DNA from 3 places in the Shinella sp. G-2 genome. Region 1 is predicted to be linked to each of the others. Evidence: predicted binding sites of a transcription regulator. Region 1 holds the regulator's gene; each other region holds the start of a gene.
What was found. The regulator LexA, encoded in region 1, represses DNA repair genes until DNA is damaged. The targets are predictions, from matches to a motif close to TGTTCNNNNTGTGTTCNG.

Region 2: the regulator LexA is predicted to act here: its motif matches at 4,078-4,095, upstream of recA (recombinase RecA).
Region 3: the regulator LexA is predicted to act here: its motif matches at 8,724-8,741, upstream of V8U06_RS20740 (YifB family Mg chelatase-like AAA ATPase).

What each region holds. Positions count from the first base shown of each region.
Region 1 is NZ_JBBEYH010000009.1:133,631-143,696, forward strand. Features, by position in the region: gene glmU (bifunctional UDP-N-acetylglucosamine diphosphorylase/glucosamine-1-phosphate N-acetyltransferase GlmU) at 1-650, opposite strand, end outside; gene V8U06_RS16385 (Na/Pi cotransporter family protein) at 731-2,380, opposite strand; gene V8U06_RS16390 (SurA N-terminal domain-containing protein) at 2,661-4,553, shown strand; gene trpD (anthranilate phosphoribosyltransferase) at 4,570-5,592, shown strand; gene trpC (indole-3-glycerol phosphate synthase TrpC) at 5,601-6,416, shown strand; gene moaC (cyclic pyranopterin monophosphate synthase MoaC) at 6,416-6,910, shown strand; gene V8U06_RS16410 (molybdopterin molybdotransferase MoeA) at 6,910-8,133, shown strand; gene lexA (transcriptional repressor LexA) at 8,227-8,952, shown strand; gene V8U06_RS16420 (ComEC/Rec2 family competence protein) at 8,943-10,066, opposite strand, start outside.
Region 2 is NZ_JBBEYH010000001.1:685,336-695,401, reverse strand. Features, by position in the region: gene alaS (alanine--tRNA ligase) at 1-2,534, opposite strand, end outside; gene recA (recombinase RecA) at 2,866-3,951, opposite strand; gene V8U06_RS03420 (carbohydrate kinase family protein) at 4,187-5,134, shown strand; gene V8U06_RS03415 (pseudouridine-5'-phosphate glycosidase) at 5,193-6,119, shown strand; gene cckA (cell cycle histidine kinase CckA) at 6,308-8,914, opposite strand; gene V8U06_RS03405 (flagellar biosynthetic protein FliO) at 9,215-10,066, shown strand, end outside.
Region 3 is NZ_JBBEYH010000017.1:20,211-30,276, forward strand. Features, by position in the region: gene dnaN (DNA polymerase III subunit beta) at 1-749, opposite strand, end outside; gene rsmI (16S rRNA (cytidine(1402)-2'-O)-methyltransferase) at 981-1,907, shown strand; gene V8U06_RS20705 (YraN family protein) at 1,897-2,265, shown strand; gene V8U06_RS20710 (extracellular solute-binding protein) at 2,368-3,666, shown strand; gene V8U06_RS20715 (ABC transporter permease subunit) at 3,732-4,613, shown strand; gene ugpE (sn-glycerol-3-phosphate ABC transporter permease UgpE) at 4,627-5,469, shown strand; gene V8U06_RS20725 (sn-glycerol-3-phosphate import ATP-binding protein UgpC) at 5,482-6,618, shown strand; gene V8U06_RS20730 (endonuclease/exonuclease/phosphatase family protein) at 6,615-7,607, shown strand; gene gshB (glutathione synthase) at 7,668-8,612, shown strand; gene V8U06_RS20740 (YifB family Mg chelatase-like AAA ATPase) at 8,819-10,066, shown strand, end outside.

The DNA of each region.
Region 1 (10,066 bases):
CCGGCGGCGCGCGCGACTTCGACGATGTCGGTGAGATAGTATTCGCCCTTCGCATTGGCATTGCCGATCCGGCCGATGAGGTCGAGGGCTTTCCGGCCGGAAATCGCCATCAGGCCGCCATTGCAATAGGTGATGGCCCGCTCGGCTTCGCTTGCATCCTTGTGCTCGCGAATCGCCAGCAACGCGCCGTTCTCCACGATGAGGCGGCCGTAGCCGGTCGGATCGGCCGTCTCGAAACCGATGACGACAACGTCGGCGCCGGCCGCAAGTCCCTCGCGGGCGGCGATCAGCGGCGTTTCGGTGATGAGCGGCGTATCGCCGAAGACGACGAGGAGGTCGTCATATCCCTTGGCTATCGCCTCGCGGGCGGCGAGAACGGCATGGGCTGTGCCGAGCCGTTCCGTCTGGATATGCACGGAGCTTTCGACGGCCGCGTTCTTCGCCGCCGCCTCCACCTTCTCCGCGTCGCGGCCCAACACGAGCGCGATGTCGGAAATGCCGGCCTTTGCCAGGGCATCGACGACATGGGCGATCATCGGCCGGCCGGCCACCGGATGCAGCACCTTCGACTGCGAGGATTTCATCCGCGTGCTTTCGCCGGCGGCCAGGATCACGGCCAGGCACGTGCGCTGCGTTCGGTCTGCGGTCATGAGAATCCCTCGTTCATCCGTATTCGATGCCGTTCCTTAGCAAAAAGGCACGGATGCAGACAAAGGGATTTCTCGGGGGCTCAACCGCTATTGCTGCGCAGCCGGCTCTCGGTGAGAAGGCCGCTTTCGTCGAGGATCGGATAGGCGACGGAAACGAGATGGGCGTTGACGCGCTTCAGGTCGCGCAGCATGTCGAGATGCAGCGAACTCGTCTGGAGACTGTCGAGCCGGCCGTCGCGCAGCCGCTCCAGATGCCGTTCGGACGATTGTTTCTCCATGCGCCGCACGTCCACCTTCACCTCCATCAACTGGCGGGCAAGGCCGGAATCGCGCGTCACGAAGATCGTCTGGGCGATGCGCAGGTTCTCGATCGTCAGGTTGAAGAGGTTGGCGAGTTCCTTGTAGCCGTCGTCGGAGAATTTCAGCCCGTTGGCGATCTTCTTGCGCACCTGCTCCTGCAGGCCCTTCTCGATGATGTCGCCGACATGTTCGAGATTGATCGCGTAGTCGATGATGATGATGGAGCGGGCCGCGCATTCACCGGAGACGCCCTGCCGCCCGAGGCGCGACAGATAGATCTTTACCTCCTGCTGCAGGCCGTCGACCTGGCGTTCCAGTTCGCCGATATCCTTCATCGGGGCCATGTTGTTGTCGTTGAAGGCCCGCATGGTGCGGATCAGCATGGCTTCGATGAGGTCGCCGACGCGCAGCACCTCGCGTGTTGCGCCCGAAAGCGCGACGACCGGGCTCGAAAGCGCGGTGTCGTCGAGATATTTCGGCCCGGTTTCCGGCTGCTTTTCCTCCGGCACCAGCTTTTCCATCAGGCGCGACAGCGCGCCGGAAAGCGGCCACATGGCCAGCGCGACCGCCAGGTTGAAGACAAGATGCACGTCGACGGGCAGCTTGGCCGCCGGGAGCGGCAGGCGCGCCAGGAGATCGGCGATCTGTCCGGCGAAAGGCAGGACGACGAGGCAGCCGACCCCGCGCACCAGGAGATTGCCGAGCGTCACGCGCCGCGCCGAGGCGGCGGCCTTCATCGTCGCGATGACGGGCGGCACGGCGCCGCCGAGATTGGCGCCGAGAACGAGAATGACCGTCAGGGCTGGCGAGAGAATGCCCATCGCCGTCAGCGACAGAATGAGCACGACCACCGCGAGACTGGAGGAGGAAATGATGGCAAGCACGGTGGAGAAGGCGAGCGCCGCCGGCCATGCGCCGTCAAGCAGCTTCAGGAAGGCCGCCAGCGCCGGCGACTGACGCATCGGCTCCGTCGCGAGGCTGAGAAGATGCAGCGACAGCAGCATCAGGCCGATGCCGACCAGTGCGGATCCAAGCCCCTGCCGGGCCGTGGAACTCGACGACTTGTAGAGAACGACGCCGACGAGGATGATCAAGGGCGAGATCGATTCGATGCCCGTCGCCACCAGCCAGGCGGTAACGGCCGTGCCGACATTGGCGCCGAGCAGCACGATCTGCGCCATGCGCGCCCGCACCAGATTCTTTTCCACGAAGGAGGCGATCATCAGCGCCGTCGCGGTCGAACTCTGCAGTGCGACAGTCGCGGCGAAACCGGCGAAGAAGGAGCGGAACGGCCCGCGCGTGCCGAGCGCAAGGCCCGAGCGCAGCTTGACCCCGAAGGCCCGCGTCACGCCGTCTTTCACCAGCGCAAGGCCGAAGAGCAGCAGCGCGACCGCGCCGAAAAGGTTGATCATGACGATCGTGGATTCCACCTTTTTATTCCCTCCCCCTGGCTTCGCGACGGACTCATCGAAGCGAACCCTCATCGGAACACGAATTTTCAAATTATGACAGTGGAATTCAGCCGGAATATGCCAATAATTTCAGAAAAAAATCTTTTGCCGGCAAAGGAAATCGCCAAATGCCGGCCGTTTTGCGGCAACCATGATTTTGCAGGATGAGGCACGCGCGCTCTCCACTTCAATTCCTGCAAACTTTCCGTTAAGAGACGGTTTCCGGCCGCACGGCCGACGATATGAGGAAATTTAGACGATGCTCGACGCCCTGAGACGCGCTTCCCAGACCTGGGTGGCAAAAGCCCTGATGATCGTACTGGTCGGTTCCTTCGCAGTCTGGGGCGTTTCGGGCTTCCTCGTCACCGGCACGGCGAACGCCGTCATCACGGTCGGCGACGTCAAGGTCTCGCCGACGGACTTCCGGTTTGCCTATCTGAACCAGATCTCAGCCCTGTCGCGACGCTTCGGCATGCAGCTGAATGCCGAACAGGCCCGCGCCGTCGGCGTCGAGAACCAGGTTTTTGCCGAGCTTGCCGCCGGCGCGGCGCTTGACCAGCTGTCGCGCGACATGAACCTTGGCCTGTCCGAGGGACGCCTCGCCCAGCTCATCGGCGACGATCCGAACTTCCGCGGCGTCAACGGCCAGTTCGACCGCACGGCCTTCTCGGCCGTACTGCGCAATGCCGGCCTGCGGGAAAACGACTACATCAACAACCGCAGCCAGGCTGCGATCCGCACGCAGGTCGTGGAAGCCGTCACCGACGGTTACAAGGCGCCCGACGTGCTGACGGCGGCGTTGCGTCAATACGGCAAGGAGGCGCGCACCATCGATTTCCTTCTGCTGAGCAATGCGAATATCGACCCGGTGAAGGCGCCTGCCGACGACGTGCTCGCGCCCTGGTTCGAACAGAACAAGGCGAAGTACCGCGCGCCGGAATACCGCAAGTTCGTCTATGTCGCGCTTGAGCCGAAGGACATCATGGACACGGCCGCCATCACCGACGAGGCGCTGAAGGCCGACTACGAGAAGAACAAGGAAAAGTATCGGACGCCGGCAACACGCACCGTCGAGCAGCTGACCTTCAAGGATCGCGCGGCCGCGGACGCCGCTGCCGCCAAGCTCGCCGCCGGCACCACCTTCGACGCCCTCGTCACCGAGGAAGGCAAGACCTCCACCGACGTGCTGCTCGGCGACTTCACCAAGGCGAACGTGCCGGACCAGAAGCTGGCCGAGCCCGCCTTCGCGGTCGCAGCCGATGGCGGCACGACGCCGGTCATCGATGGCACCTTCGGACCGATCATCCTGCGCATCACCAACATCCGTCCGGAAAACCTGAAGACCTTCGACGAGGTGAAGGAAGAGCTGCGCAACGAGCTTGCGCTCACCGAGGCCGCCAATGGTATTCTCGCCGTGCATGACCGCATCGAGGACAGCCGCGCAGAAGGCCTGACGCTCGCCGAGGCCGCCGCCAAGAACAACCTCAAGGCCGTGACGGTCGAAGCGGCCGATGCCCAGGGCAACGACCAGAAGGGCGAGGAAGTCTACGGTCTGCCGGAAAAGGCCGCCCTTATCGGCGAGGTCTTCAAGACGGATGTCGGCATGGAAACCCAGCCGCTCAATGTCGGGCGCGAAGGCTATGCCTGGTTCGAGGTTCTCGACGTGATCCCCGATCACGACCGCACGCTGGACGAAGTGCGCGAACGCGTCGTCGCCGACTGGACGGCCGAACAGCAGCGCCAGACGCTTGCCAAGAAGGCGGAAGAGCTGGCCGAGCGCGTGCGCAAGGGCGGCGATCTTGCCGCCATCGCCACCGAGCTTGGCATGGTCGTGGAGAACAAGACGGGCCTGCACCGTGGCGCGCAGGACCCGATCCTCAGCCCCGCCGCCGTCGAAGCGGCCTTTGGCGGTCCGCTCGGCCATATTGCCGCGGCGCCCGGCGTCGATGGCGAAGGCCAGATTCTCCTGAAGGTGACGGACGTAAACGCGGACGCGACCACCGACGCGCTTTCCAACGAGGAGCAGCAGATCGCGGCCCTCGCCCGCACCAGCGGCGACGACATCCTCGACCAGATGGTGAACGCGCTGCAGGCCACCTACGGCGTCTCGATCAACCGCGCGCTCGCCGAACAGAGCATGGCGCGGCAATAAGGGAAGAAGGAACCGCATGTCCGACCTGAAACCCTACATCGCCAAGGTCGCCGCCGGCAAAGCGCTCGACCGGGAAGAGGCCCGCGGCGCCTTCGAGATCATCATGTCGGGCGCGGCGACGCCCTCGCAGATCGGCGGCTTCCTGATGGCGCTGCGCGTGCGCGGCGAGACCGTGGACGAGCTCTACGGCGCCGTCGGCTCCATGCGCGCCCGCATGCTGCCGGTCGACGTGCCGGCCGACGCCATGGACATCGTCGGCACGGGCGGCGACGGTGCCGGCACCTACAATATCTCCACGCTCGCGGCGATCATCGTCGCGGGCGCCGGCGTTCCGGTCGCCAAGCACGGCAATCGCGCGCTCAGCTCCAAGTCGGGCACGGCCGACGCGCTGTCCTGCCTCGGCGTCAAGCTCGATATCGGCCCCGCCGAAATCGCCCGCTGCGTGCACGATGCCGGCCTCGGCTTCATGTTCGCGCAGTTGCATCACCCCGCGATGAAGCATGTCGGCCCGTCGCGCGTCGAACTCGGCACGCGCACCATCTTCAACCTGCTCGGTCCGCTCTCCAATCCCGGCGGCGTCAAGCGGCAGTTGCTCGGTGTCTTCTCGCCGCAATGGCTGGTGCCGATCGCCGAGGTGATGCGCGACCTCGGCTCGGAAAGCATCTGGGTCGTGCATGGTGAAGGCCTCGACGAGATCACCACGACCGGCACCACGCAGGTCGCGGCGCTGGAGGACGGCAAGATCCGCACCTTCGAACTGACGCCGGCCGATTTCGGCCTGCCACAAGTCACGCTCGACGATCTGCGCGGCGGCGACGGCGCGCACAATGCCGCCGCTCTCCTGTCCGTGCTCGGCGGCGCGCATATGCCCTATCGCGATATCTCGCTCGCCAATGCCGCCGCCTCGATCGTCGTCGCCGGCAAGGCGGAAACGCTGGCCGACGGCATGAAGCGCGCGACCGAATCGCTGGAAGGCGGCCGCGCCCGCGCCGCGCTGGAACGTCTCGTAGCGGTTTCCAACGAAGGCCAGGCGGAGTAGGATTGGCCATGACCGACATTCTGAAGAAGATCGAAGCCTACAAGCTGCAGGAAATCGCCGCCGCCAAGGCGCGCGTCGCCCCTGCCGAGCTTCGCGCCCGCATTCGCGACCAGGAGCCGCCGCGCGGCTTCTTCGCCAGCCTCAGGGACCGCAAGGCCGAAGGCCGTTTCGGCCTCATCGCCGAGATCAAGAAGGCAAGCCCTTCCAGGGGCCTCATCCGCCCGGACTTCGATCCGCCGGCGCTCGCCAGGGCCTATGAGGCGGGCGGCGCGGCGTGTCTCTCCGTGCTGACGGATACGCCGAGCTTCCAGGGCGCGCCGGAATTCCTGACCGCCGCACGCGAAGCCTGCGCGCTGCCTGCGCTGCGCAAGGATTTCATGTTCGACAGCTACCAGGTGCTGGAAGCCCGTGCCTGGGGCGCGGACTGCATTCTCCTCATCATGGCCTCGCTTGGCGACGACGCGGCGAAGATGCTGGAAGACGCCGCCTTCTCGCTCGGCATGGACGTGCTGATCGAGGTGCATGACGAAGAGGAAATGGAACGCGCGCTGAAGCTCAAGTCCAAGCTCGTCGGCGTCAACAACCGCAACCTGCGCACCTTCGACGTCGACCTCGCCGTCTCGGAAAAGCTGGCCGGCATGGTGCCGGACGACCGGCTGCTCGTCGGCGAGAGCGGCATCTTCACCCATGCCGATTGCGCGCGCCTCGGCAAGGTCGGCATTTCCACTTTCCTCGTCGGCGAAAGCCTGATGCGCAAGGACGACGTGACGGCCGCCACGCGCGAACTGCTCACCGGCGACGCCGGCATGCTGGCGGCGGAATGATGGCCGACGACGGCCGCACGCTCACCCATATCGACGCCTCCGGCGAAGCCAACATGGTGGATGTCGGCGACAAGGCCGAGACGGTGCGCATCGCCGTCGCCGAGGGCTTCATCCGCATGGCGCCGGCGACGCTCGACCTCATCCTCAAGGGCGATGCCAAGAAAGGCGACGTGATCGGCACGGCGCGCCTTGCCGGCATCATGGCCGCCAAGCAGACGGCAAGCCTCATCCCCCTCTGCCACCCGCTGATGCTGACCAAGGTGGCGTTGGAGATCCGCGAGGACCGTGCGCTTCCCGGCCTCAGGGTCGAGGCCATGGCCAAGCTCACCGGCCGCACCGGCGTGGAAATGGAGGCTCTGACGGCCGTCAGCGTCGCCTGCCTCACCGTCTACGACATGGCGAAGGCCGCCGACCGCGAAATGGAAATCGGCGGCGTGCGCCTCCGGGAAAAATCCGGCGGCCGTTCGGGCGACTACAAGCGGGAAGACGCCTGATGGCCCTCCTGCCCGTCGCCGACGCCCTAGAGCGCCTGCTGTCGGCGGCGAAGCCGGTTCGCCGGGTGGAGACGGTTGCGCTGCACGAGGCGGAAGGCCGCGTGCTCGCCGAGGACGTCGCCGCCCGCCTCACCCAGCCGCCCTTCGACAATTCCGCCATGGATGGCTACGCCGTCCGTCACGCCGACATCGCCGAGCGCGGCGCGATCCTCACGGTCGCCGGCACCTCGGCCGCCGGCCATGCCTTCATGGGCACCGCCGGGCGGGGCGAGGCCGTGCGTATCTTCACCGGCGCACCGCTGCCCGCCTTTGCCGATACGGTTCTTCTTCAGGAAGATGCCGAAGTCCTCGAGGACGGCCGCATCCGCACGACGTTCCTCACGCCGAAAGGCCGGCATATCCGCCCGCGCGGCCAGGATTTCTCCGAAGGCGACGTGGTGCTGAAGGCCGGAGACGTGCTCGATGCCGGCCGCCTGACGGTCGCGGCCGCGATGAACCATGCCCATCTTGCCGTCTATGCCCGCCCCCGCATCGCCGTGCTGGCGACCGGCGACGAACTCGTGCCGCCGGGCACGCCACCCGGCGCCAGCCAGATCATCGCCTCCAACACCTATGGCGTTTCGGCCATCGCGCGGGCCGCGGGCGCGGAGATCATCGACCTCGGCATCGTCGGCGACGACAAGCAGGCCCTGCTTGCGGCCGTGCGCAAGGCCCTGGCGCAGGACATCGACGTGCTCGTCACGCTCGGCGGCGCTTCGGTCGGCGATTTCGACCTCGTCCAGCCGGTGCTCGGCGAGGCCGGCATGGAACTCGATTTCTGGCGCATCGCCATGCGCCCCGGCAAGCCCCTGATGGTCGGCCGCCTCGGCCCCGTGCAGTTCGTCGGCCTTCCCGGCAATCCCGTTTCCAGCCTCGTCTGCGCCCATCTCTTCCTCGAACCGCTGGTCCGCCGCCTCGCCCATCTGCCGCCGAAGAACCGGCTGCGGCAGGCCGTGGCCGCCGTGCCGCTCAAGGAAAACGACCATCGGCAGGACTATGTGCGGGCGCGAATCGCGCTCGACCCGGCGGGCAACCTGACGGTCACGCCCTTCGACAAGCAGGATTCTTCCATGATGCAGGTCTTCGCGAAAGCCGAAGGTCTGCTGGTTCGTCCCCCCAATGCCCCTGCGGCCTCGGCGGGCGCGCCCTGCACGGTCCTCCTGCTGCGCGATCCCGCCGCCTGAACAGTATTATTGTTTCAGCGGCCTCTTGCAGAACACATATGGAACAGATAGTGTATGTTCTGGATTTGTTTCACGATTCTCGGTGGAGAGGCCATGCTGACGCGCAAACAACAGGAACTGCTCCTGTTCATTCACGAGCGTATGAAGGAATCCGGCATTCCTCCGTCCTTCGACGAGATGAAGGATGCCCTGGATCTCGCCTCCAAATCTGGCATCCATCGCCTCATCACCGCGCTCGAAGAGCGCGGCTTCATCCGCCGCCTGCCCAACCGGGCGCGCGCGCTTGAAGTCATCAAGCTGCCGGACGCCTATTCGCCGAGCCTGCAGCCGCGTCGCGGCTTCTCGCCCTCCGTCATCGAAGGCAGCCGTGGCAAGCAGCCGGCGGCGCCCGCACCCGTGCAGCGCAGTGCGCCTTCTGCGGTCGAGATGTCCTCCTCGGTCTCCGTGCCGGTCATGGGCCGCATCGCCGCCGGCGTGCCGATCTCGGCCATCCAGAACAATACCCACGACATTACCGTGCCCGCCGAGATGATCGGCAGCGGCGACCACTACGCCCTGGAAGTGAAGGGCGATTCGATGATCGAGGCCGGCATTCTCGACGGCGACACGGTCATCATCCGCAATGCCAGTAGCGCCAATCCCGGCGAGATCATCGTTGCGCTCGTCGATGACGAGGAAGCAACGCTGAAGCGCTTCCGCCGCAAGGGCGCCTCCATTGCGCTCGAAGCCGCCAACCCCGCCTACGAAACCCGCATTTTCGGGCCGGATCGCGTCAAGATCCAGGGCAAGCTCGTCGGCCTCATCCGCCGCTACAACTGAGCCGCCACCGCCGGCGTGAAACTGCCGGTGCGCCAGTCATAGGCGCGATGTCGCGCCCAGGGCCGGTCGAGCGTTTCGACCGCGGGGGTCACGATGGCGGAGGACAGAGGAGCGGCAGACAGGCGCGCGGATACACCCGTACCCGCGTCAGCCGATTGCCCCGCGTCGGCAGGTCTGATTTCCAGTGCGCCCGTTCGCCGCAAGTGGCGAGCCGTCACCAGTCGCGCGCCTGAACGGCACGCATCGATCCGCAACGGAAACGGCACGACGACGAGATCGGCATTGTCGCAGGCCGTGCCGAGAAACGCGGTGTCTTCCAGCGTGACGATCCGCCAGCCGCTCGGCGATATCGCAGCACAGAAGGCTTTCGCCTCGCAGACGAAGGCCCGCGTCTTTCCGGCCGTGGCGAACGCGTCCGTCATGGCGGCCAGGGCGTTTTGCCGGTCCGCCTTCCGGCGCGGCCGCTTCCCATCCCTGGCAGTTTCGCCTGCACCGTCGGCGGCGTTCGCTTCTTCACGAAACAGTCCGGCGGTCTTCCGCAGCTCAGGCTTCCGGTGGCCGCTCAGGCGAAGCGCGCGGCGCCATTGATCGTAGATGAAGTCCGTCGGCCGGGCGCGGTTCGTTGCGGCACTGTCGTTCTCAAGGATGGCGACGAGACGCCCGTCTTCCGATACCAGCACTTCCGGCGCCGCGCCGCCTGGCCAGAACGCAAGGCCGGCGCCGAACAGCACGAGCAGCGTCCCGGCATGCCGCAGGCGCGTGCGCAGCAGGCAGGCAAGGCCGCCGCCGAGACCGATCAGCAGGAAGGCGAGCGGGGGAATGCGGCCCGTCACGATCTCCCCCTTCCAGCCGGCCACCCAGTTCGACAGCGCGATCATCCATTCGATGCCTTTGCCCATGATGGCGAAGGGAATGGCGTCGAGACCGAAGGGCATCAGCAGCACGGCGATGAGGCCGAACGGCATGACGATGGCGCTGATCACAGGCATGGCCAGCAGATTGCCGGCGAGCCCATAGGCGGGAATGCGGTGAAAGTGGCCGACGGAATAGATCAGCGTCGCAACGCCGCCGATCAGCGAGGACAGAAGCAGTCCGCCGAGGAAGCGGCCCACCG
Region 2 (10,066 bases), on a different contig from region 1:
ACCAGATCGACGGCGCTGAAACGACCGGTCAGGTCGTCGGTGACGGCAACCACGGCGCTCGCCTTGCCATCGGGCGAAACGCCGACGAAGGTGACGACGCCGGAGCCGAGGCTCTTCTTGCCTTCGTCCGCCAGGCTCTTGAGGTCCTTCGGCTCGACGCCGGTGACGACCTTGCCGAGATACTTGATGCCCGCGACGTCGCGCGCACCGTCATCGCCGCCGCCGGCGGAACCGCCCGACAGCGCCAGCTTCTTCTTGGCTTCCGTCAGTTCGCGCTCCAGCTTGCGGCGCTCGTCGACCAGCGCCTCGACGCGGGACAGCACCTCGCCCGGCTGGACCTTGAGGGTCGTCGCCAGCGTCTTCACGCGCTCGTCCTGCTCGGCAAGATAGGCGCGGGCAGCTTCCCCCGTCAGGGCTTCGAGGCGGCGCACGCCCGAGCCGACGGCGCTTTCCGAGACGACGCGCACCAGTCCGATCTCGCCGGTCGCGGACACATGCGTGCCGCCGCAAAGCTCGACGGAGTACGGCCGGTTCGCCTTGGCGCCGTGCAGGCCGGTGCCCATGGAGACGACGCGCACCTCATCGCCGTATTTTTCGCCGAAGAGCGCCATCGCGCCCTCGGCAATAGCATCGTCCACCGTCATCAGACGCGTGGTGACGGGCGAATTCTGCACGATGATCTCGTTGGCCATATTCTCGATGACGCGCAGCTCTTCCGCCGACATGGGCTTGGGATGCGAAACGTCGAAGCGCAGGCGCTCCGGCGCGACGAGCGAGCCCTTCTGGGCGACATGGGTGCCGAGCACCTCGCGCAGCGCCTCGTGCAGCAGATGCGTGGCCGAGTGGTTGGCGCGCAGGCGCGAGCGGCGGGCATGATCGACCGTGAGCGCCACGGCATCGCCGACCTTGATCTCGCCTTCGGCGACAAGTGCGCTGTGCACGAAGACGCCGTCGCCCTTCTTCTGGGTCTCGGTCACCGTCAGGCGCGCATTATCCGCCGTGATGGTGCCAGTATCGCCCATCTGGCCACCGGATTCGCCGTAGAACGGTGTCTGGTTCACGACGATCTGGACGGTGTCGCCGGCCTTGGCGCCGTCGATGGTCTTGCCCTCGCGGACGATCGCCTGGACGACGCCCTCGGCGGTCTCGGTGTCGTAGCCGAGGAACTCGGTCGCGCCGAGCTTTTCTCGCAGCTCGAACCACACCGTTTCCGTCGCAGCTTCGCCGGAGCCGGCCCAATGGGCGCGCGCTTCGGCCTTCTGCCGTTCCATGGCGTCGGTGAAGCCCGAGAGGTCGACGCCGATGCCGCGGCCACGCAGCGCGTCCTGCGTCAGGTCGAGCGGGAAGCCATAGGTGTCATAAAGCTTGAAGGCCGTTTCACCGTCGAGGATATCGCCCTTGTGCAGCGTGGTGGTCGCGTCGGAGAGCAGGTTCAGGCCGCGCTCCAGCGTGGTGCGGAATCGGGTTTCTTCCAGCTTCAGCGTCTCGGAGATCAGCGCCTCGGCGCGCTGCAGTTCGGGATAGGCGCGGCCCATCTCGCCGACCAGCGTCGGAAGCAGCTTCCACATCAGCGGGTCCTTGGCGCCGAGAAGCTGGGCATGACGCATGGCGCGGCGCATGATGCGGCGCAGCACGTAGCCGCGGCCGTCCTTGGCCGGCAGGACGCCGTCGGCGATCAGGAAGGCGGAAGAGCGCAGGTGATCGGCGATGACGCGGTGGCTGGCGCGGGCTTCGCCCTCGGCCGGAACGCCGGTCGCCTCGACGGAGGCGTCGATCAGCGCGCGGAAGAGGTCGATGTCGTAATTGTCATGTTTGCCCTGAAGCAGCGCGGCGATGCGCTCGAGGCCCATGCCGGTGTCGATGGAGGGGCGCGGCAGGTCGATGCGCTCTTCCTTCGTCAACTGCTCGAACTGCATGAAGACGAGATTCCAGATCTCGATGAAGCGGTCGCCATCCTCTTCCGGCGAGCCGGGCGGGCCGCCCCAGATATGGTCGCCATGGTCGTAGAAGATCTCCGAACAGGGGCCGCACGGGCCGGTATCGCCCATCGCCCAGAAATTGTCGCTGGTCGGGATGCGGATGATGCGATCGTCGCTAAAGCCGGCGATCTTCTTCCACAGGTCGAAGGCCTGGTCGTCGGTGTGGTAGACGGTGACCAGCAGGCGGTTCTTGTCGATGCCGAATTCCTTGGTGATCAGGTTCCAGGCAAGCTCGATGGCGCGTTCCTTGAAGTAGTCGCCGAAGGAGAAGTTGCCGAGCATCTCGAAGAAGGTGTGGTGGCGGGCGGTGTAGCCGACATTGTCGAGGTCGTTGTGCTTGCCGCCGGCGCGCACGCATTTCTGCGCGGTGGTCGCGGTGGAATAGGGACGCGATTCCAGGCCGGTGAAGACGTTCTTGAACTGCACCATGCCGGCATTCGTGAACATCAAGGTGGGGTCGTTGCGCGGCACGAGCGGGCTGGACGACACGACCTCGTGACCGTTTCTGCGGAAATAGTCGAGGAAAGTCGACCGGATCTCATTCACGCCGCTCATATCGCGTCCTTCATCCTAGCATTATCGACGCCGAAGTCCGGCGCCTCACCCACCCAATGTCACCTTCGGCAAAGGCGAAACCGCCCCGCCGGCCGGAGTGCCCGCCCGGAGGCTCTTCAAGCCATCCATTCGCGAATTCCGTCGAATTTGCACGCGCCTGCCGCCTGAATTGCGGAATGGCGAAAACCGGGGCGCGCGCGAGAACCCAAGGCTTTTATCGCCCGCCTCGGCACCTGTCCAGACACCAAAAAACCGGCCTTTCGCGAAGAAGAGGCCGGTTTCGGTGTTTTCCCGTTCCGCTTACGCGGCGGCGCTCAAGGCGCCGGCGCGATCAGGGTTCGCCGTCGTCGCCATCGTTCGGGTCCGGACCGCCGTTCTCGAGGAAGCGGTCGGCGATCAGGCCGGCATTCTGGCGCAGCGTCATCTCGATCTCGCGGGCGACATCCGGGTTGTCGCGCAGGAACGTCTTGGCGTTCTCGCGGCCCTGACCGAGGCGCTGGCTGTTGTAGGAGAACCAGGCGCCGGACTTCTCGACAATGCCGGCCTTGACGCCGAGGTCGATGAGTTCGCCCGTCTTGGAGACGCCCTCGCCGTACATGATGTCGAACTCGACCTGCTTGAAGGGCGGAGCCATCTTGTTCTTGACGACCTTGACGCGGGTCTGGTTGCCGATCACCTCGTCGCGCTCCTTGACGGCGCCGATGCGGCGGATGTCGAGGCGGACGGAGGCATAGAACTTCAGCGCGTTGCCGCCGGTCGTCACTTCGGGCGAGCCGTAGACGACGCCGATCTTCATGCGGATCTGGTTGATGAAGATGACCATGCAGTTCGACTTGGAGATCGAGGCCGTCAGCTTGCGCAGCGCCTGGCTCATCAGGCGGGCCTGAAGACCCGGCAGGCTTTCGCCCATCTCGCCTTCGATTTCGGCGCGCGGCGTAAGCGCTGCGACCGAGTCGACGACCAGCACGTCGATGGCGCCGGAGCGGACCAGCGTGTCGGTGATTTCAAGCGCCTGCTCGCCCGTGTCGGGCTGCGAGATCAGCAGGTTTTCCAGGTCGACGCCGAGCTTGCGGGCGTAGATGGGGTCGAGCGCATGTTCGGCGTCGACGAAGGCGCAGATGCCGCCCTTCTTCTGGCACTCGGAAATCGTCTGCAGCGCCAGCGTGGTCTTGCCCGAGCTTTCCGGGCCGTAGATTTCGACGATACGGCCCTTCGGCAGGCCGCCGATACCAAGCGCCACGTCGAGGCTGAGCGAACCCGTCGAGACCGTCTCGACCTCGATGACGCTGTCCTTGCCACCGAGCTTCATGATGGAGCCCTTGCCGAACGAGCGCTCGATCTGGGAGAGAGCCGCTTCGAGTGCCTTGCTTTTATCCACTGTTTTATCCTCTACGAGCCGCAAAGTGTTCTGTGCCATTTGGTCCACCTTTAGGTTATTGAAGCAAGACAGGCAACGAAGCCGCCGATGAAAGCTATGTACACATTTTGTTCTCTTTTTGCAAGGCCCGCTCATCCATTTGAATCGCCTTGAGAATCGAGAGCGTGTTCTATTTTCGTTTCAGGTGGATAAAAGCCATGCGGAAACAGGAACAAAGCCGCCGCCGCGACGGGTCGACGCGCCCGAATCGGCCGGCGGAATGCGAAGGAAGACGATGACCGTGAGGACGATACTGGTGATGGGCGGCGCCCATGTGGACAGGCGCGGACGCATATCCGGCGAGACGGCGCCGGGCGCCAGCAACCCCGGCTCCTGGTTCGTGGAAGCGGGCGGCGGCGCGTTCAACGCGGCGCGCAACCTGGCGCGGCTCGGCCATCGGGTGCGGCTCGTTTCGCCGCGCGGCGGCGATGCCGACGGTGACATCGTGGCGGCGGCGGCGGACGCGGCAGGCATCGAGGACACGCCTTTCACCTTCCTCGACCGGGCGACGCCGAGCTATACGGCGATCATCGAGCGCGACGGCAATCTCGTCATCGCGCTCGCCGACATGGACCTCTACCGGCTGTTCTCGCCGCGCCGCCTGCAGCAGCGGGCGATGCGCGAGGCCATGAGCGCCGCCGGCCTGATCCTGACGGACGCGAACCTGCCCGCCGAGACCCTCGCGGCGACGACCGCGGCCGCCGGAACCCGCGGCGTTCCGATCGCCGGCATCGCCATTTCGCCGGCAAAGGTCGTGCGCTTTCGCGAAAGCCTCTCCGCCCTCGCTTTTCTCTTCATGAACGAGGCCGAAGCGCGCGCGCTGACGGGCGAAGCCCCTGACAATCCGACCGACTGGCCGAAGGCGCTGCGCGCGATCGGGCTTTCGGCCGGTGTCGTGACGCGTGGCGGAAAGGGTGTGATCGCATTCGACGAAAAACGCGCGGCGCTCGTCATCCCACCGGACATTCCGGCGCTCGGTGATGTCACCGGCGCGGGCGATTCGCTCGCCTCCGGTTTTCTCAGCGCCTGGACGGGCGGCAGCACCATCGGCGAGGCGCTGCGCCATGGCGTGGCGGCCGCGGCGATCACCGTGCGCTCGCCGCTGGCCGTCGCCGAAGAAATGTCGCAGGCGGCTCTGGCTAATGCACTTTCGCTTGTGCCGGAGGCCGAAATCCTGTCATGAGACTTTTTTGCTCAAAATTCCGAGCACGTCTCCTCCCAGGACACTCCAAGGAACCAGCATGACCAGACCCGCTTCCCCTCTCCTGCCCATGCGATACTCGGCCGAAGTCGCCGCCGCCAAGGAGCGTGGCGCTCCCATCGTCGCCCTCGAATCGACGATCATCACGCACGGCATGCCCTATCCGGGCAACCTGAACATGGCGCGCAGCGTCGAGCGCATCATCCGCGAACAGGGCGCCGTGCCGGCGACCATCGCGGTCATCGACGGCGTGCTGCATATCGGCCTCGAAGAGGCGGAACTCGAAGCCCTCGCCAAGACGGAAGGGGCGATGAAGGTCTCGCGTGCCGATCTCGCCTTCGCCATCGCCGAGCGCCGCACGGGCGCCACCACGGTCGCAGCGACGATGATCGGCGCCGCCCGCGCCGGCATCAAGGTCTTCGCCACCGGCGGCATCGGCGGCGTGCACCGCGGCGCCGAGCAGACCTTCGACATTTCCGCAGACCTCGACGAACTGGCCCGCACGGGCGTCATCGTCATCTGCGCCGGCGCCAAGGCGATCCTCGACATTCCGAAGACGCTGGAAGTGCTGGAAACGCGCGGCGTGCCGGTCGTGACCTATGACAGCCCCGTGTTCCCGGCCTTCTGGTCGCGCGATTCGGGCCTGAAGAGCCCGCTGACGCTGAACAGCCCGGCCGCCATCGCCAACTTCCAGAAGGTGCGCGACCAGCTCGGCATCGACGGCGGCATGCTGATCGCCAACCCCGTGCCGAAGGCCGACGAGATCGCGCGCGAGGAAATGGAAATCTATATTGCCCGCGCCATCGACAATGCCGACCGGGACGAGATCACCGGCAAGGCCGTGACGCCTTACCTGCTCGACAATCTCTTCCACCTGACGGACGGCCGCAGCCTGAAGACGAATATCGCGCTGGTGGAAAACAATGCACGGCTCGCGGCGGAAATCGCCGTCGCGATGGTGGGCTGAACGAACGAAGCGGCCGGCGACTGTCGGCCGCTTTCCCCTCCGGGCTCACCGAGCGGGGGATGAGGCCAGGGCCGTCAGGCCGGCCGTCTGGAACGTCGTGTCATTGCGGGTAAAAAGCGCCCTGCTCGCGGATTTACAAAAGATCTGGTCTGCGTATCGCGCCGTGGCATGGCCACGGGCTGACGGCCTCACGCGTCCAGCATTTCCCGCACGGCTTCGGCAAGCTGCTTCAGCGAGAACGGCTTCGGCAGGAAACCGAACTTGGCGTCGGCGGGCAGGTTGCGGGCGAAGGCATCCTCGGCATAACCGGAGACGAAGATGAACTTCATGTCCGGATAGGTCTTGCGCAGCTCGCGCAGCAGCGACGGGCCGTCCATTTCCGGCATCACGACGTCGGAGACAACGATGTCGACCGCGCCGTTCAGCTCTTCCATGATGTCGAGCGCCTCGACGCCGGAGCCGGCCTCGTGCACGGTGTAGCCACGCGTTTCCAGCATGCGCTTGCCGCCGCGGCGCACGGCCTCCTCGTCCTCGACGAGCAGAACCACGGCCGAACCGCCCGTCAGGTCGCGCGGTTCCTTTTCCGCCACCTGCGCGACGGCGACGGGCTGCTGCTCGCCGGCGGCCTGAGCGGTGGCCCCGGCTTCCACCGGCACCACTTCCTCGATATGGCGCGGCATGAGGATGCGGAAGGTCGTGCCCTTGCCGACTTCGGAATCGAGGTAGATATAGCCGCCGGACTGCTTGACGATGCCGTAGACCATGGAAAGGCCGAGGCCGGTGCCCTTGCCGACTTCCTTGGTGGTGAAGAAGGGCTCGAAGATCTTGTCGATGATCTCGGGCGGAATGCCGGTGCCCTGGTCGCAAACCTCGACTTCCACATAGTCGCCGGCCGGCAGGTCGCGAAGGTTGCGCGCCGCAGCCTCCTCCGCCTCGACATTGCGGGTGCGGAAGGTGATCGTGCCGCCTTCCGGCATGGCGTCGCGCGCGTTGACGGCCAGATTGATCAGCACCTGCTCGAACTGGCCGAGGTCGGTCTTCACCGGCCAGAGATCCCGGCCGTAGTCGACGTCGATCTTCACATTCGTGCCCGTCATGCGGTCGACGAGCATGCGCAGGTCGCCGATGACGTCGGTGAGGTTGAGCACGGTCGGACGCATGGTCTGCTTGCGCGAGAAGGCGAGCAACTGACGCACCAGAACGGCCGCGCGATTGGCGTTGCGCTTGATCTCCATGAGATCGGCGAAGCTCGCATCGGACGGGCGCGCGGAGAGCAGCAGGTGGTCGGAGGACAGCAGGATCGCCGTCAGCACGTTGTTGAAGTCGTGCGCGATGCCGCCGGCAAGCGTGCCGACCGCATTCATCTTCTGTGTCTGCGCCATCTGCGTCTCGAGCGCCTTCTGCTCGGTGATCTCGACGGCATAGACGATGGCCGCCTCTTCCGGCGCCTCGTCGCTCTGGTCGATGACGGCGTTCACATAGAAGCGGAAATGGCGGCCGTCGTCGCCCGGATGCAGCGAATCGAGCGGCGGGATATCCCCTTGCCGGTCCTTGGCCGCGTCGAGCGCCGACTGCAGGCGCAGCCGATCCGTCTCGCGCACGATGGTTTCCAGCTTGGCGCCGCGGTCGATATCGTCGCGCGAGACGACGCCGGAGAACAGCTTCAGGAACGGCGCATTGGTGCGCAGGATGCGACCGTCGCCGTCGACGGAGGCGATGGCCATCGGCGTATTGTTGAAGAAGCGCGTGAAACGCATCGAGGCGATGGAGGCGGACTGGTCGCTCTCCCGGCCCTCCTCGCGCGCAAGAACGATGGTGCGGCTCTCGCCGGGCGCGCCGTCGCGCATCGAGGAAACGCGGTGCACGATGCGCACCGGCAGGCTCTGGCCGTTCGTCTTGCGCAGGTCGAGATCCAGCGTTTCCGTGCGCTTGAGGCCGGGTTCGGCCTGCACGGACTGGATCAGCGCAAGCCCCTCGCCGGCCACCACGTCGGCGACCGTCAGCGAGCCCGGCTGGAACTTGGTGAGGTCGATGCCGAGCCATTCGGCGAGCGTCGCATTGAGATAGACGATCTCGCCCTTGCGGCCGGCGGAGAAGAAGCCGGCCGGCGCATGGTCGAGATAGTCGATGGCATTCTGCAATTCCTTGAAGAAGCGCTCCTGGTCGTCCCGCTCGGAGGTGATGTCGGAAATCTGCCAGATATAGAGCGGCTGCTTGTCCTTCTCGCGGCTCGGCAGCACGCGGGCCTTCAGGCGATACCAGTGCGCGCCGGAACCGGCGGCGGCCGTCGGGTTGAGCGCTTTCTGGACCCGGAACTCCTCGGCGCCTTCCTTGCCCTCATGCAGGCCGTTCGTCAGGCGGTAGACGGCTTCGGTGGCGTCGCGGTTGCGCGACAGCAGCGTTTCCAGCGTCTGGACTTCGGCATCGCCCTTGGCGCCGGTCAGCGCGCCATAGGCGGCATTGGCATAGACGATGCGGCCCTTGCGGTCGGTGACGACGGTGCCGTCGGGATGCGAGTCGAGAAAGGAGCGCGCCAGCGGGTCCGAACCCGCGGCCTGCGGCATGATCTCGATGAAGCCGATCAGCGCGGAAACGACGAAGAAGATGCCGGCCATGGCGAGAACGCCGAGCACGCCGAGCACGATTTCATTGTCGAGCTGGTTCTTGAAAAAGATGAAGGCCCCGGCCGAGGCCGCGAGCACGATGGCGAGCAGCACGACGCGGAGCGCCACCGCCGGCCGCACGCCGCGGTCCACGATCGGCAGATTGTCCTCGCCAGGCCGCTTCATCGTCATCAATCCCTCGTCTGCAACAGCCGTACGTCGTCGCGCGTCGCCCGGTTCCGATGCCAGAATCATGTTTATCCGTCAGAGGGAAGCGCAAAAAGCCGCCGAGGGGAAGCAAAGCCGCGAATTCACAGGGAATATTCCCGGCCGGGCTGTCGCATTTTCCCTCTTGCGCGCTAAATGGGCAATGCCTTGGATGGCAAGCAGCGCTGGACAACAAGCTGGATGCGCTTGTAGGAGCCTGCAAAAAGCCTTCAAATGCTGCCAACAGGATGAAGCGGCCACGGGCCGACAGGAGTGACCGACGCCATGTTCCAGGAGATCCTCGCAGAGAACGGCACGAAATTCATCATCGCCGCGGCGGTGGTATTGTTGGGTCTGCTCTGCCTTGCGCTGGTGCTCTGGATCATCCGGGGTCGTCCGTCCTCTCCCTTCATTCGTGGCGGGCGCAACCGCACCCCGCGCCTCGCCGTGCTGGATGCTGCCGCCATCGACACCCGCCGCCGCCTCGTGCTCCTGCGCCGCGATGACGTCGAACATCTCGTCATGATCGGCGGCCCGACGGATATCGTCATCGAATCGCGCATCGTCACGGCTCCGGCCGAGAGCGCCCAGCCGGTGGAAAAGCCGGTCCAGAAGACCGAGCGGGCCGAACCCGCGCCCGTGCTGCAGGAAACGCCGGTGCGGACGGTCGAAACGCCGGTCGTCACTCGCACGGCTGCTGCCGCCACCACGACCGCCACCGAACGCCGCCCGGCCGCCGCCGCCGACGGCGTCTCCGCCATGGGCAAGGTTCTCTATGAGAACGAGGATACAGCTGCCCGCCCCGTGCCGGCCCGCACGGTCACCCAGCCCGTAACCGCAATCCAGGCCTTGCCGCAGACGGGCGGCGAACAGCGCGTGCCCGAGCGCCGCGTCGAGGACATGCTGGAACAGAACCGCCAGCGGGTGCTGTCGCCTCAGACCGCCGCAACGGCGCAGGCCACCACCAGCCAGGCCGTCCAGCGGCCCGTCATGACCGCGACGGTCGGCAAGCCCGTTTCTGCCTCCGTTTCCGGCCCGGTTGGCGGCTCTGTTGCCGGTCCCGTTGCCGGTGTTGCCGACAATGCCGCGCTGGTCAGCGAGTTCGAACGTATCCTCGAAGCGGAAATGGCGAACAAC
Region 3 (10,066 bases), on a different contig from region 1:
TAATCCGGGAAGGTGCCGTCGATCAGCTTGGAGGTCAAAACGATGGAGCCGATGGTGAAGCGGATCTTGGCGTCCGACACTTCCACGGTGACGGTGAGGTCGGGATTGTCGACCAGCTTCTGCAGCTCGCCGACCGTCTTGCGCGGGATGATGATGCCCGGCATGCCCTCGGAGCCCGAGGGAGCCTCCACGTCGGCACGGGCGAGGCGGTGGCCGTCGGTCGCGACGGCGCGCAGCTTCAATTCGCCCTTGCTCTCGATCGTGTGGATGAAGATGCCGTTGAGATAGTAGCGGGTCTCTTCCGTCGAGATCGCGAACTGGGTGCGATCGATCAGCATCTTGAGATCCGTCGCCTTGAGGCGGAACGTGTGCGAGAAGCTACCGGCGGTCAGATCCGGGAAGTCGGACTGCGGCAGGCATTGCAGCGAGAATTTCGAGCGGCCCGAGGCGACGGTCATCGATGCGCCGTCGGCGCTCGTCGCCAGCAGCACTTCCGAACCGTCGGAAAGCTTGCGCACGATGTCGTAGAGAAGGTGGGCCGGAACGGTGGTCGCGCCGGCCTGCTCGACCTGCGCCGGCGTCGCCTCGGTGATTTCGAGGTCGAGGTCGGTCGCCTTCATGTCGAGGCTCGCGCCGTCCGAACGCAGCAGCACGTTCGAGAGGATCGGAATCGTGTTGCGCCGTTCGACCACGCGGTGAACGTGGTTCAGCGACTTCAGAAGATTGGACCGCTCGAGAGTAATGCGCATGGAACTGTACCGCTTTCGACCGCTAGCACGCCGGAAGCCGGCGCGGCATTGCCTTGAAGGTCCGGCAGGCGCCGGAAGATGTGGACGGGCAAAATGGCAGAAGTTCAAGCAGGATTGCAAGTGCTAACGGCGCGGCATGCACGATAGTCAACCGCCGGACCTTGCGGGGGCATAAAGGCTCGCCCATAAGGGGTGAAAAGTGCAGCCATTCACGGCTGGAAAGGACAGGCGATGCGGGACGAGGGTGCAGCGGGCGGAGCAGGGGAAAGCGCGAAAAGCTTCCGCCTGCACAATGCCGTCATCCCCGCCCGGCCGCTGGCGCCGGCGCTCTATCTCGTCGCAACGCCCATCGGCAATCTCTCCGACATCACGTTGCGCGCGCTTGAAACCCTGGCCGGTGCGGATGTGCTCGCCTGCGAGGACACGCGCGTCACCCGCGTGCTGCTCGACCGCTACGGCATCGTGAACCGGCCCTACGCCTATCACGAGCACAATGCGGAGGAAGCCGGCCCGCGCCTCATCGCGGCGCTGGAGGCCGGAAAGTCCGTCGCGCTCGTCTCGGACGCCGGCACGCCGCTCGTCTCCGATCCCGGTTATCGCCTTGCGCTGCTTGCCATCGCCGCCGGCCACCGGGTCGTGCCGATCCCCGGCGCCTCCGCGCCGCTTGCCGCCCTTGTCGGCTCCGGCCTGCCGAACGATGCCTTCTTCTTCGCCGGCTTCCTGCCCTCCAAGGACAAGGCCCGCCGCGACCGTCTTGCGGAACTCGCCAGCGTTCCGGCAACGCTCCTTTTCTTCGAATCGCCGCATCGCATCGCCGCGACGGTCGAGGCCGCCGCCGATGTTCTCGGCGAGGCGCGCGCCGCCTGCGTCTGCCGCGAACTGACGAAAACCTTCGAGGAATTCCGCCGCGGCACGCTCGGCGAGCTGGCCGCGCATTATGGCGACGGCGCCGCTGTCAAGGGTGAGATCGTCTTCGTCGTCGGCCCGCCGGGCGAGGCGGCCGCCCCCGAGGCGGAGGATGTCGACCGGCTGCTGACGGCGCTCGCAAGGGACATGTCCACCGGCAAGGCGGCGACCGAGGCGGCCCGCCAGACCGGCCTGCCGCGCAAGGACCTCTACCAGCGTCTGCTCGACCTGAAGGATGCCGATGCGGGATAGACCGGCGAATCCGAACAGGCTCAAGGCCTTCCGCCGGGGGCATGTCTCCGAATATCTCGCTGCGCTCTACCTGCTTACCAAGGGCTATCGCATCCGCGCCATCCGGTATCGGACGAAACTGGGCGAGATCGATATCATCGCCCGGCGCGGTGATCTCGTCGTCTGCGTCGAGGTGAAGGCGCGCCGCGATGTCGACAGCGCTGTCTTCGCCGTTACGGGCGCCGCCCAGCAGCGCATCCATGCGGCGAGCGCCATCTGGCTCTCCCGCCAGCCGGACGCCCATCGCCTGTCCCTGCGCTACGATATCGTCGCGGTCTTGCCCTGGCGGCTTCCCCGGCACTTCGTGGATGCGTTTTGAACAAAAGGAAAATGTAACGAAACTGACACGAAAGCGTAACGCGCCTGTCACGGAGCGCCCTTAGTGCACCCCTCACACCAAGTCCGGTGCAGAGGAGCTCCCATGTTCAAGCCGCTTTCCCTCGCAGGTTTCGCACTCGCCGTTTCCGCCACGACGTCGATGGCCGCCACCAACATCACCTGGTGGCACGGCATGGCCGGCCGCAATGGCGAAGTCATCAACGAGGTCGCCCAGAAGTTCAACGCCGCCCAGTCGGCCTGCGCCATCACGCCGGTTTCCAAGGGCACCTACGAGGAAGCGCTGGCCTCCGGCATCGCCGCCTTCCGCTCGGGCGAGCAGCCGAACATCCTGCAGGTCTTCGATGCCGGCGCCGCGACGATCATCAACGCGCCGAACGCCGTCATTCCGGCGGAAGACCTGATCACGCAGGCCGGCTACACGTTCGACCGCGAAGCCTTCATCGAAGGCGTGCGCTACTTCTACGCCGCCCCGGACGGCAAGTTCGTCGGCATGCCGTTCAACTCCTCGGCGCCGATCATGTATGTCAACACGGAAGCCCTCGAAAAGGCCGGCGTCGAAGCGCCGAAGACCTGGGAAGAGTTCGAGGCGATCGCCCCGAAGCTGAAGGAAGCCGGCTACCTGCCGCTCGTCCAGTCGCAGCTCACCTGGCAGTTCACGGAAAACTTCTTCTCGCGCCACAACATCCAGTTCGCGACGAACAACAACGGCTACGACTCGGTCGTCGACACCAGGATCAACATGACGGACCCGAACCTCGTCATGATGTTCACCAAGCTCAAGGCCTGGGCTGACGAAGGCTATTTCGGCTACTATGGTGCCGGCTGGAACGACAACCAGAAGCTCTTCGAGGACGGCAAGGCCGCCTTCTGGATCGGCTCGTCGGGTTCGTTCGGCGGCCTTCAGAAGACCGCGCAGAAGCCGTTCTCGGCAACCTTCCTGCCCTACTGGCAGAGCGTGAAGGGCGCCGGCACCAACACCTTCATAGGCGGTGCGGCCCTCTTCGCCATGTCCGGCAAGCCGGAAGCGGAAAACAAGTGCACGGCTGACTTCTTCCAGTTCCTGACCTCGCCGGAAATCCAGAAGTTCTACCACCAGGCCACCGGTTACGTCGCCATCACCAAGGCGGCCTATGAGCTGGCGAAGTCCGAAGGCTACTACACGGAAAAGCCGGCCGCCGAAGTCGGCATCCAGCAGCTCATGCTGCCGGGCGGCGAGTGGTCGAAGGGCTACCGCCTCGGCTTCTACCCGCAGATCCGCGAAATCATGGAGCGTGAATACGGCCGCATCTTCGCCGGGGAAACCTCGGTCGAGGACGCCCTGAAGACGATCGAGACCGAAGCGAACGACCTGCTCGCCCGCTTCGCCAAGACCGCCGGCTGATCTGCCGCTTCCTGACCATCCGTGCCGGGAGCAGCGCTCCCGGCACGCCGCTATGAAGGTGGCCCATGAAGCGCGTGCAATTTTCCTCGCCCTTTCTGCCCTATCTCTTTCTCGCACCGCAGATGGCGATCATCTTCGTCTTCTTCTACTGGCCGTCGGTCCAGGCGATCCAGTCGTCCTTCTATCTCGAAGATCCCTTCGGCTTCGGCGCGACCTTCGTCGGCCTTTCCAACTACACCGACGCGCTCGGCTCGGCGCAGTATCAGGCCATCGCCCGCTTCACCGTCGTCTTCACAGCGCTCGTGACGTTCCTGTCGCTCGGCATCGGCATGCTGCTCGCCGTGAAGGCCGATGCGGTGCTGAAGGGGAGCGCCACCTACAAGACGCTGCTGATCTGGGTCTATGCCATCGCCCCGCCGGTCGCCGGCCTCATGGGCATGATGTTCTTCGACCAGCATATCGGTCCGCTGGTGAAGTTCGCCGCGCTTTTCGGCTGGGACATGAAGGTCGGCCTCAACTACACCGACACCGCCTTCGCCATGATCGCCGTCTCGGTCTGGAAGCAGATCCCCTACAACTTCATCTTCATCCTGTCGGGCCTGCAGAGCATTCCGGCCGCCGTGCGCGAGGCCGCCGCCATCGACTGCCGCTCCGGGTTCCGACGCTTCTGGACGATGACGCTGCCGCTGCTCGCGCCCACCGCCTTCTTCCTGCTCATCATCAACATGACCTATGCGCTCTTCGACACCTTCGGCGTCATCGACGTGATGGTGAAGGACAAGGCCGCCAACAACCCGATCACGCTGGTCTACAAGGTCTACATGGACGGCTTCCGCGGCAACGATCTCGGCGGCTCCTCGGCCCAGTCCGTCATCCTGATGATCGTCGTCTTCGTGCTCACCATCTTCCAGTTCCGCTTCATCGAGCGGCGCGTGCACTACAATTGAGAGGGCGCCCGCCATGAACCGCATCCGTCTTTTCGATCATCTCGTCCTCATGCTCGGCGTCTTCGTCATGGTGGCGCCCGTGGTCGTCGCCTTCATGACCTCGACCCACGAGGCCGCCGACATTCACCGCAACGGCCTGTCGCTGACCTGGGGTGGTCATTTCACCGAGACCTACACCACCGTGCTGACGCGCAAGGGCGGCTTTACCGGCGAGATCACCGGCGCGCGCATGATCTGGAATTCGCTGATCCTCGGCATCGGCTTTGCTGCCGGCAAGATCGTCCTGTCGATGCTTGCCGCCTATGCCATCGTCTATTTCCGCTTCCGGCTCGGCACGCTGTTCTTCTGGATGATCTTCACCACGCTGCTTTTGCCGCTCGAGGTGCGCATCGTTCCCTCCTACGAGGTGATGAACAAGCTCTCGCTGACCAACACCTATACCGGCCTCATCGTGCCGCTCCTGGCATCGGCCACCGGCACCTTCTTCTTCCGTCAGTTCTTCAAGTCCGTGCCGGAGGAACTGCTGGAGGCTGCGCGCATCGACGGGGCGGGGCCGTTCAAGTTCTTCATCGACGTCCTGGTGCCGCTCTCGCGGACCATGATCGCCGCCATCTTCATCATCATGTTCGTCTACGGCTGGAACCAGTATCTCTGGCCGACGCTGATGACCACCGATGAGCGTTTCTTCACGCTGGTGCGCGGCATCAAGCAGATCCTGCTCGTCTGGGTCGGCTCCAACATTCCCGATTATAACGAGGCCTTTGCGCTGGCGATCCTCGCCATGCTGCCGCCGGTCATGATCGTGCTGATCTTCCAGCGGTGGTTCATCAAGGGCCTTACCGAAAGCGACAAATAGGAGTTTCGTCCCATGGCATCCATCGGCATCAAGGGCGTATCCAAGATCTACAATGGCGGCGTCACCGCGGTCAGCGCCGTCGATATCGACATCGCGGACGGCGAGTTCATCGTGCTCGTCGGCCCCTCGGGCTGCGGAAAATCGACACTGCTGCGCATGGTCGCCGGGCTGGAGACGATCAGCAAGGGCGAGGTCTCCATCGGGGGCCGCGTGGTCAACGACGTCGATCCCGCCGACCGCGACATCGCGATGGTGTTCCAGAACTACGCGCTCTACCCGCACATGACGGTCTACGAGAACCTCGCCTATGGCCTGAAGAACCGCGGCACGCCGAAGGCCGAGATCGACGCCCGCGTGGCGGAGGCCGCCCGCATGCTCGAGCTCCAGCCCTATCTGGAACGAAAGCCTCGCGCCCTCTCCGGCGGTCAGCGCCAGCGCGTCGCCATGGGGCGTGCCATCGTGCGCAAGCCCTCGGCCTTCCTCTTCGACGAGCCGCTGTCCAACCTCGATGCCAAGCTGCGCGTCTCCATGCGTGGCGAAATCAAGCGCCTGCAGCGCCGCGTCGGCACCACCTCGCTCTACGTGACGCACGACCAGCTCGAAGCCATGACGCTCGCCGACCGTCTCGTCGTGCTCTCGGGTGGCAGGATCGAGCAGATCGGCCGCCCGCTCGATGTCTACCACCGCCCGGCGACGACCTTCGTCGCCAGCTTCATCGGCTCGCCGGCCATGAACCTCGTCGCCGGCGAGCTGCACGGCAACAGGCTCGCGCTCGGCCCGGCGATCATCGACCTCGGACCGGCCGTGCCGACGCAGGGCGCCCTGACCGTTGGCCTGCGCGCCGAGGACCTGCGCCTTCATGCAGGCTCGGACGGCGCCATGCCCTTCCGCATCGACTATGTCGAGGAACTGGGCGCGCAGCGCCTCGTCCATGGTCTCGTCGGCGATCAGCCGCTCACCGTGGCCGTCTCCTCGGAAATCCCGCTGCCGGAAACCGCTTCGCTCTCCATCGCACCCTCCAGGCTGCATTTCTTCGACACGGCCAGCGGCCGCCGCATCGATTGGGCCAGCGAGGATATGAGCGCTGACCGGGACGCGGAACAGGGCGCGGTCACGGCCGTTCCCCATCTGGAGGTCGCCGCATCATGATCCGCACCACCGTCGAACGTCTCGCCGCCCCGAGCCCGGAAGACCGCGCCGCCATCGCCACGCTGGAAAGGTCCATCGACGCGCACGATGCGCGCATGGCGGACCTGCCCTGCATGAATGCGGTGGAAACCGGCGGCCGCGCCGAACGCGCCGAACCGCTGCCATTCCCCTTCACGGTGGCCGCCTGGAACCTGGAACGCTGCCTCTTCCCGCTGCAGAGCGCCGAGCATCTCGGTGCGACGGGTGCGGAAATCGTGCTGCTCTCCGAGATGGACGACGGCATGGCCCGCACGCGCCAGGCCCACACCACGGCCGATCTCGCGGACGAACTGGGCATGGCCTATCTCTACGGCGTCGAATTCATCGAGCTCGGCCTCGGCTCGCAGACCGAGCGGGAATTCTGCAAGGACGATTTCAACCGGCGCGGCCTGCACGGCAACGGCCTGCTCTCCACCGTGCCGCTGCACCAGCCCTTTCTCCTGCGGCTTCACGGCGAACGCCTGTGGTTCACAGGCGAGGTCGACCAGCCACGCCTTGGCGAACGCATGGCGATCGGCGGCACGATCAACACGGCATCCGGCCCGCTGGTCCTCGTCTCCACGCATCTGGAAAGCGCCACCACCGCCGCCTATCGCGAGCGTCAGGTGGTCGGCCTCATCGATGCCCTCGATGCGGCCTTCCCCGGCCGGCCGATCCTCATCGGCGGCGATCTCAACACCGGCAACCACGCGGATGGCGATTTCGAGGCGGAGGGCCTCTTCGCCCGCGCCGCCGAGCGCGGCTTCACCCGCCACGGCGGCCCGCTCGACGTCATGACCACGCGCCCGAGCCTCATCACGCGCTGGCCCGACCGGGCGATGAAGCTCGACTGGTTTTTGTCGCGCGGCCTTGCCGTCTCGGGGGTGGAGATCGTCTCCTCGCTCTCGCCGACGGGCAAGCCGCTTTCGGACCACGACATGATCACCTGCCGCATCGACGGCTTTGCCTGAGACCGTTGCCATAGCGCCTGACGCATCCTAAATGTGTCGGGCATTCCTAGGGGACTTTTCATGGCAAAGATCAAGAACGTCGCGGTCCAGATGGACCATGTGTCGACCATCAATATCGCGGGCGATTCCACCTTCGCCATGAGCATCGAGGCGCAGAGCCGCGGCTACAAGCTCTTCCACTATACGCCCGATCGCCTGAGCCTGCGCGACGGCACGGTCTATGCCACCGTCGAGCCGATGGAACTGCGCGACGTCAAGGGCGACCACTACACGCTGGGCGCGGCCGAGCGCATCGATCTTTCGACGATGGACGTGGTGCTGCTGCGCCAGGACCCGCCTTTCGACATGTCCTACATCACCTCCACGCATCTGCTCGAGCGCATCCATCCCAAGACCCTCGTCGTCAACGACCCGGCCTGGGTGCGCAACTCGCCGGAAAAGATCTTCGTCACTGAATTCGCCGATCTGATGCCGGCAACCCTCATCACCCGCGACCCGGCCGAAATCCGCCGCTTCCGCGACGAGATGGGCGACATGATCCTGAAGCCGCTCTACGGCAATGGCGGCGCCGGCGTCTTCCATTCCACCAAGGACGACCGCAACCTTTCCTCGCTGCTCGAAATGTTCGGCCAGATGTTCCGCGAGCCCTTCATCGCCCAGCAGTACCTGCCGGACGTGCGCAAGGGCGACAAGCGCATCATCCTCATCGACGGCGAGCCGGTCGGCGCGATCAACCGCGTGCCCGCCGAACATGACGCCCGCTCCAACATGCATGTCGGCGGCCGGGCGGAGGCGACCGAACTCACCGCACGGGAGAAGGAAATCTGCGCCCGCATCGGTCCGGCGCTGCGGGAGCGGGGCTTCATCTTCGTCGGCATCGACGTCATCGGCGACTACATGACCGAGATCAACGTGACGTCGCCCACAGGCATCCGCGAGGTCAAGAAATTCGGCGGCGCCGATATCGCGGCCCTTCTGTGGGACGCCATCGAAAAGAAGCGCTGAGCGCCCATCTGTAAGCGTGCGGGACGTCCGTCGCTGACGTCTCGCCCTTCGTTCCCGTGACACAATCAATGCCATCGCTGCGCGGGAGATCTTCCGCGCAGGTTCTATGATTGTTCTTGTTTCATTCCGTAATTCGTGCCAGATTTGACTTGCAACCCAAGGGCGGCGTCTGCGGCCGCCCTCAGTCAGGGCGGGCGGGGACGGTCATGGTGGCACGGGTCGGTACAATTGCGTTTCAGGGCATCGAGGGCGTACCCGTCGACGTTCAGGTCATGGTGGCGCCCGGCAAGGTCGGCATGCAGGTCGTCGGCCTTCCCGACAAGGCGGTCGCCGAAAGCCGGGAGCGGGTTCAGGCCGCGCTGCATGCCTCCGGTCTCTCGCTGCCGCCCAAGCGCGTGACGATCAATCTCGCGCCCGCCGACCTTCCCAAGGAAGGCAGCCACTACGATCTTGCCATCGCCCTCGGTCTCATGGTGGCGCTCGGCGCGGTGCCGGGCGATGCGCTGGAGGACTATCTTGTCATCGGCGAACTCAATCTCGACGGCACGATCGCGCCGGTCGCCGGCGCACTGCCCGCCGCCATGGGCGCCAATGCGCTCGAAAAGGGCCTGATCTGCCCGGCGGAGAACGGCGCGGAAGCCGCCTGGGCGGGCGGCGAGATCGATATCCTCGCCCCGCGCAGCCTCATCGCCCTTGCCAACCATTTCAAGGGCACGCAGGTTCTTTCGCGCCCGACGCCGGCGATCCGTGCACCGGCGGGAGATCTGCCGGACCTCGCGGATATTCGCGGTCAGGAAAGCGCCAAGCGCGCGCTGGAGGTTGCCGCCGCCGGAAACCATAATTTGCTGATGGTCGGCCCGCCGGGATCGGGCAAATCCATGCTCGCGGCGCGGCTTGCCGCCATCCTGCCGCCGCTCTCGCCGATGGAACTGCTTGAAGTCTCGATGATCCATTCCATCGCCGGCCAGCTTTCGGGCGGCCGCCTGTCGGATCGCCGGCCCTTTCGCACGCCGCACCATTCGGCGACCATGGCGGCGCTTATCGGCGGCGGGCCGCGCGCAAGGCCCGGCGAGGTCTCGCTCGCCCATAACGGCGTGCTCTTTCTCGACGAACTGCCGGAGTTCACGCCGCAGGCGCTCGATGCCTTGCGCCAGCCGCTCGAGACCGGCGAATGCATCATCGCGCGCGCCAATCACCGCGTCAGCTATCCCGCCGCCGTCCAGCTCGTCGCGGCGATGAATCCCTGCCGTTGCGGCATGGCGGGCGAGCCGGGCCGAAGCTGCGCCCGTGGCCCGCGCTGCATGAGCGATTATCAGGCCCGCGTCTCCGGCCCGCTGATGGACCGCATCGATATTCGCATCGACGTGCCGGCCGTTTCGGCGGCGGACCTTATCCGTCCCATGGCCGCCGAGACGAGCGAGACCGTCGCCCGCCGCGTCGCAAGGGCGCGCGCC